Linked DNA regions of Symmachiella macrocystis. The protein of the gene in region 1 interacts with the protein of each later gene in a pairwise test. Links are inferred from orthologs where the notes say so. Each region holds a gene or a part of one and is shown in the gene's direction. Other genes may lie near its edges.

Evidence for each region.
Region 2: the proteins of CA54_RS08850 (region 1) and gyrA interact in binary tests that used the Escherichia coli proteins (3 or more experiments, as listed by UniProt). The link is inferred for Symmachiella macrocystis from one-to-one orthologs.

Annotation. Positions count from the first base shown.
Region 1 is NZ_SJPP01000001.1:2,282,537-2,285,940, reverse strand. The notes cover bases 150-3,228. They hold CA54_RS08850 (DNA gyrase subunit B), read left to right. Parts: upstream 150-482; coding sequence 483-2,975; downstream 2,976-3,228. Other genes in these bases: CA54_RS08855 (DUF721 domain-containing protein), read left to right, coding at 150-376. In the rest of the region: dnaN (DNA polymerase III subunit beta), read left to right, coding at 1-53; more of CA54_RS08855, read left to right, coding at 59-149; CA54_RS08845 (NAD(P)-dependent oxidoreductase), read left to right, coding at 3,327-3,404. UniProt on the Escherichia coli protein: DNA gyrase negatively supercoils closed circular double-stranded DNA in an ATP-dependent manner to maintain chromosomes in an underwound state.
Region 2 is NZ_SJPP01000001.1:3,561,940-3,565,493, reverse strand. The notes cover bases 19-3,247. They hold gyrA (DNA gyrase subunit A), read left to right. Parts: upstream 19-338; coding sequence 339-3,047; downstream 3,048-3,247. Other genes in these bases: rfbB (dTDP-glucose 4,6-dehydratase), read left to right, coding at 3,157-3,247. In the rest of the region: more of rfbB, read left to right, coding at 3,248-3,554. UniProt on the Escherichia coli protein: A type II topoisomerase that negatively supercoils closed circular double-stranded (ds) DNA in an ATP-dependent manner to maintain chromosomes in an underwound state.

The DNA of each region.
Region 1 (3,404 bases):
AGACGGACGACGGATACATCTACGTCATCATGCCGTTGTCGAGGGATCGTTAAAAATCATGGCTGCGCAAAATGGGCCGGTACATGTATCGGCGGCTTTGAGTGAATTGATTCAGCGTCGCGGCTATGCGCGTACATTGGGCCAAGCGCAATTGCGAACTGTTTGGGAGGAGGTCGCAGGAGCGGACGTCGCCAAGCAGACGCGGGTCACGGGAATTAATCGCGGCGCTTTGCAAGTGGAAGTTTCCAATTCCGCATTGTTGAGCGAGTTGGTTTCATTTGGTCGCCCTGGTTTGTTGAGTGCGCTGCGCGAACGACAACCGGAGTTGAACATCAAGGACTTGAAGTTTCGACTCAACGGCGGCATCGGCAAGTGAACGGCGGGACGACAGCCGGTCACATGACCGATTCCTCGCATGCCTTTCGGGACCGCCGGACGGTCCGGGCAAGAATGAGTCCATTGACTTGGACGGAGAATAGACATTGAGTGAAGCATCAGAAAAACCAGCCCCGCAAGGGGGAGCGGAATACGGCGAAGCCCAGATTCGTGCGCTGGAAGGAATCGAAGGGATTCGCACCAGGCCGGCGATGTATATCGGCGATACCGGTACGCGGGGCTTTCACCATTTGGTTTACGAAGTGGTGGACAACAGCGTCGACGAAGCGGTCAATAAACACGCTTCGAAGATTTCCGTCAAAATCAATGCCGACGGCAGCGTGACGTGTCGCGACGATGGCCGAGGGATCCCCGTAGGTCCGATGCCGGATGTCGACAATCGGCCGGCTGTTGAGGTGGTACTGACGCACATTCATGCCGGTGGGAAATTTGACCGCGACAGCGGCTACAAAACCGGGACCGGCGGATTGCACGGCGTGGGGATTACGGCTGTCAATGCGTTGAGTGAATGGTTGGAAGTGGAAGTCCGCCGCGAAGGCTTTGTGTGGATGATGGAATTTGCCCGCGGTGAAGTCACGACGCCGTTGAAAAAATTGGGGACGACCGACAAGACCGGCACGAAGCTGACCTTCAAGCCCGACACGACAATCTTTGAGGAGTCGAACTTCAGCTATGACACCCTGCACAAACGGATGCAGGAGTTGGCGTTTTTGAACAAAGGCATTCGGATTCGGATTTCCGACGATCGTACCGACCAGTCGGAGGAATTCATTTATGAAGGGGGGTTGGTGCAATTTGTCGAGCATCTCAACCGCACGGAGAACCCGCTGTTTCCCGAAGTGATCGAAGTACACGGCGAAATCGAAGGGGTCGAGGTTGAGGTCGCGTTGCAGTACAACGACGGGTTTTCTGAAAACCTGCGGACCTACACCAACAACATCAATACGATTGAAGGCGGGACGCATCTGAGCGGATTCAAAAGCGCGCTCACGCGTACGCTCAACGCCTACGGCAAAAAAGCGAACCTGTTTAAAGACACGACTCCCAGCGGCGACGACTTTCGCGAGGGATTGACCGCTGTCATTTCCGTGCGCGTTCCCGACCCGCAATTCGAAGGTCAGACGAAGACAAAACTGGGCAACAGCGAAGTCGAGGGTTACGTCACGACCGTGACCAATGATGCGTTGATGAAGTTCTTTGAAGAGAACCCCTCGACGGCCAAACGGGTCTGCCAAAAAGGAATGCTCGCGGCCGAAGCACGGGAAGCAGCACGCAAGCAACGCGAAATGGTTCGTCGTAAAGGCGCGCTGACGACTGGGGGACTGCCGGAAAAATTGCGGGATTGCCGGACGAAGGAATTGGCGATCAGCGAATTGTACCTGGTCGAAGGGGACTCGGCCGGCGGATCGGCCGACACTGGCCGCGACTCGAACACCCAAGCCATTTTGCCGCTGCGGGGAAAAATCCTCAACGTGGAGAAAGCGCGGCTGGTCAAGGTTCTCGACAACGCCGAGATTTCAAACATTTTCAAAGCCGTCGGTGTGCCGCCCGGTGCGGAACTTGAAGATGTCGAAAAGCGGCGGTATGGCAAGATCATCATCATGACCGACGCCGACGTCGATGGCAGCCACATTCGTACGCTGTTGCTGACGTTTATCTTTCGGCACATGCGGGAGTTGGTAAAGTCGGGCTGTATCTATATCGCCCAACCGCCATTGTATCGCGTGGAGCAGAAAAAGAAAAAGCGTTATGTGCAAACGCAAGAACAAATGATGCAAGAGTTGGTTACGTTTGGTTTGGATTGCAGTACGCTGCATGCCGCAGATGGAACGGTCTTTGCCGGCGATCATTTGACAGAGATCGTGGGCATGATTGCTGAACTAGAAGAACCGCTGGAGACGTTGGAGCGTCGCGGAATTTCATTGCGGCACTTAGCAGCTGAGCACAAAACTGAAAAAGGATTGTTACCGCGGTACCGGTTGTTCTTGGGGCGCGAGCAACATTGGTTCAATGATCAAGAGGAAGTGGATGCTTTCTTAGCGAAGTGCAAAGCGGAGATCGGCGGCGAATTAGATGTGGCCGACGAAACCCTGACCGAACCGGGTGAGGAGAATGGCGACAAACAACCTGTGGCCGAAACGACGTTGCAAGTGGTCGACTTGCACGAAGTTCGTACGATCAATCGCGTGTTGACGAGCTTGTCCGGTTTTGGTCTGAAGTTAGATGACTTTGTACCGGCCGAGATCAAGGACGGCGTCGTTGTCTTTCCGTTCCACGTCGAGCATGATGACAAACAGACCGACGTGGCCAGCTTGCGGGAGTTGTTACCGTCACTGCGGGATATTGGCGAAAAAAGCAAAGGTCTCAAACTCACACGGTTTAAAGGTCTGGGCGAAATGGACCCCGAGGAATTGTGGGAAACTGCCATGGATTCCAGCAGGCGTGTCTTGTTGCAGGTCACCATGGAGGACGCCACGGCTGCCGATGAGATTTTTCGCGTGTTAATGGGGGACCACGTGGAGCCTCGCCGCGATTTCATCGAAAAACATGCCTTGGATGTGCGCGACCTGGATATTTGACGCGCTCATCTGCATCCCCAACCCGTTCCACAATCACATACAGGTCACAGGCCGGCCTCAATCCAGTTCCTAACTCGGATTTTTGCCTTGTTATTGGGCAGGACTTCTACTTTCGGGCAGTTTGGAGCGGGCTGTTCCAGGGTTTTACTTGGGCTTTCCGGGATCATCGGAGAACTTTATTGCTTAAGGGTCATTGCATCAATTAAGATGAATACTTGATGAAACTGGCCAAATTGGCGATGATCCATTTGTTCCTAGTCAGCGTTCACACATCGATCGCGACTGTTGCGCTATTAAAACGAACTTGGCTGCGATTACTTAACCGCTTTATTTCCAATTGTTTACGATCAGATGAGTGTCAAAAGGCTTGGGATAGTTGGACTTGGATTGTTGGGAACTGCTCTCGCAGAGCGGTTTGCAGCCGCTGGC
Region 2 (3,554 bases), 1.3 Mb from region 1 along the record:
TTTGCTGAAGGATTGGCAGCAAGACTCCCGGGCACGATGAGATGTGTGCGTGCCTCGATCCGGCGACGAATTCGGCACATTTCACCTCTCCATTTGGCGTTCTTCAGGCTGAAGTTCGCACGAAAGTTGGCCGGGAATTTTAGCAAGCCCGGCAAATAATAGCGGCGTATCAGACGCCCTGGAACCGGTGGAACCAGCGGTCGAAACCGACTCGCTATCAGTTTTGATTTCGCGGCGAATGGATTCCTTTACGAATCGATTAACCGAATTAAAAATAAGTGTATAGCCCTCAAGGAGGCCAGGAATTGTCGACAGGAGACGCAGAGAACATCCAGCAGATGGATATTCGCGATGAGATGCGGAATAGCTATCTGACCTATGCGATGAGCGTAATCGTCAGCCGCGCGTTGCCCGACGTGAGAGATGGTTTGAAACCGTCGCAACGTCGCATCCTGGTGGCGATGAATGACCTGAACCTAGGGCCGAGCAGCGGCCGGGTGAAGTGTCAAAAAATCTCCGGCGACACGTCGGGAAACTATCACCCGCATAGTGGCGAAGGGGTTTACTTAACGCTCGTGCGCCTGGCGCAGGAATGGAACATGCGCCAAGTCCTGGTCGACAAACAGGGGAACTTCGGTTCGCTGGCCGGATTACCACCGGCTGCCGCGCGTTATACCGAAGCCCGGCTCTCGGCCGCGGCGACGGAAATGCTGGATGACATTCGCCGCGACACGGTTGATTTCGTGCCGACCTACGATCAACGGCTGACCGAGCCGGTCGTATTGCCTTCGCGGTTTCCGAATTTGTTGGTGAATGGTTCCAACGGGATCGCGGTCGGTATGCGGACGATGATTCCGCCGCACAATTTGGCCGAAGTTTGCGATGCCGTGCAATTGCTGATCGACGAACCCGACGCCACACTCGACGATCTGATGGGATGCGTTCAAGGGCCGGACTTTCCAACCGGTGGAATCATCTGTGGACAACTCGGCATCCGGCAGGCGTTTAAGGATGGACGTTCGACAATCGCCGTCCGGGCTCGCACACATTTCGAGCAAGAGAAAAACCACGACGTGATCGTCGTGACCGAAATCCCCTACCTGCAGACGCGGGACGGGATTCGGGAAAAGCTAGAGCAAGTGGTCCGCGAAGGCCGCATTAAAGAAATCTCGCAGATCGTCGATCTCACCGACCGCACGATTCCCGCGTGGCAAGTGCGACTACATATTATCCTCAAACGGGATGCGGATCGTGAAGTTGTATTGAATCAACTCTTCCAGTATTCCCCCTTGCAAACGACGCTCAGCTTGAATTTCGTGGCGTTGGTCGGCAGCCGGCCGAAACAGTTGTCGCTGAAAGAGATTCTCGAAGAATTTGTGCGGCATCGCGTGACCGTGCTGCGGCGGCGGACTGAGTTTTTGTTGGCCGAAGCCAAGAAACGCAAGCACACCGTCGAAGGTTTGTTGATCGCCCAAATCAACATCGACAACGTGATCAACACTATTCGGCAGTCACCCGATCGCAAAGAAGCCTGTGTGCGACTCCAAAGTCTGGAAGTCGCCGGCGAATTGATCGCCCGCGCCTTGGGGGATCATGGATTTCAGTCATTCTTGGCCGAACGTCATCCCGGAACGGATGCGCCGGTCGCACAGGAAAACTACGGACTGACCGCTAAACAGGCCGAAGCGATCGTCGCCATGCAACTCGGCTCGCTGGCCGGGTTGGAACGAGAAAAACTCGGTGAAGAACACCGCAAGCTGTTGGATGACGTCGATGAATTCCTGCGGTTGCTCTCCGACGAAGCACACCTGTTGGCCGTCATCCGCGATGAGATGGATCAACTCAAGGGGAAATTCGGTGACACGCGGCGAACTGAAATCAACGATGAAGAAGTCGGTAACGTCAGCAAAGAAGAGTTGATCACCGAAGAAACCATGGTGGTCACACTGTCGCATCGTGGATATATCAAACGCATCAAGCTCGACAGCTATCAAGCGCAGAACCGCGGTGGCAAGGGCATTATGGGTGCCAAGTCGGATGACGAGGACCCGATCGAACATCTCTTTGTTGCCAGTACGCACGACTATTTGATGTTCTTTACGGATCGCGGAAAGGTGTACTGGCAGAAGGTCTACGACCTGCCGTTGGGTAGCCGCATTGCCAAAGGGCGCGCGCTGGTCAATCTTGTACGTCTCGAACCGGACGAGAAGATCTTCCATTGTCTGGCCGTGCGCGATTTCGACGGAGAACGGCAACTGGTGCTGGCCACCCGCAATGGCATCGTCAAAAAAACCGCCCTCTCCGCTTACAGTCGCCCGCTGCGTGGCGGATTGATTGCCGTCAAATTGGACGAAGGGGACGAACTGATCGGCGTGGCGATCGTTGGGCCGGGAGAAGATTTGCTACTCGCCTCGGCCAACGGGATGGCGATTCGCTTTGCTCAAGAAGATGCACGCAGCATGGGCCGCAATACGCGCGGGGTCAAAGGCATCAGCCTCCGCGAAGGGGACTACGCCGTCGGCATGGTTGTCGCCGATCCAGAATTAAACCTGTTGACCGTTTGTGAAAATGGATTTGGAAAACGAACGCCGATCGGGGTCGTCGATCATGACGAGCCAGAGACCGAGGAATCGGGCGAACCAGAATCAGATGCGGAGACTGCGGATTCAGCCACCGGGGATTCAACCACTGCAGACGAAGCTGCTGAGGACGCACCCGAGGAAACCGAAGCCGCGTCGGAAGAAACGGTCCGCAGTAGCATGAAATACCGCCGGCAAAAACGGGGAGGTAAGGGGGTCATCGATATTCGTACGACGCAACGCAACGGCAAAGTGGTTGCCGTGACGGCAATTTCGGAAGAGGACGAAGTCTTGATGATCACCGCCGGTGGCAAGATCCAGCGTGTGCGGGTTGCCGACATTTCGCAAGTCGGACGCAATACGCAAGGGGTGCGGATTATCCGGATGGGCGAAGACGACAGACTGGTCTCTTTGGCCCGCGTCCCCCAAGAAGAGATTGACGAGGATGCGGTCGCTGAGGAAGAATAGGTGTAGACCCACTGCCTGCAACAAGGTGGTTCCCTAAAGCTCCCCGGCATCCCTGTGACCGTTCGCCTCATTTTCTACAAATACGACTGACTTCGAAAAGGATGAGGCGATGCGTCTACTAGTAACCGGTGGCTGTGGGTTCATAGGATCGAATTTCATACGCCAACAATTGCAGACCTATGACGACGTCTCGATCGTCAATCTCGACCTGCTGACCTATGCGGGCAACTTGGAAAATCTCCGCGATGTCGAAGACAACCCACGTTACGAATTCGTGCGGGGCGACATCTGCGACCGCGAATGTGTGAACAAGATTTTGGAGAGCCAGCCGGTCGATGCGGTGATCAACTTCGCCGCTGAAAGTCATGTCGACCGTTCGATTCTCGATAGCGGCCCGTTCATTCAAACAAATATCGTGGGGACACAAATCCTCCTCGACGCCAGCCGAGCCGCCAATGTGGAGCGCTACGTACAGGTCTCCACCGATGAAGTTTACGGCAGCTTGGG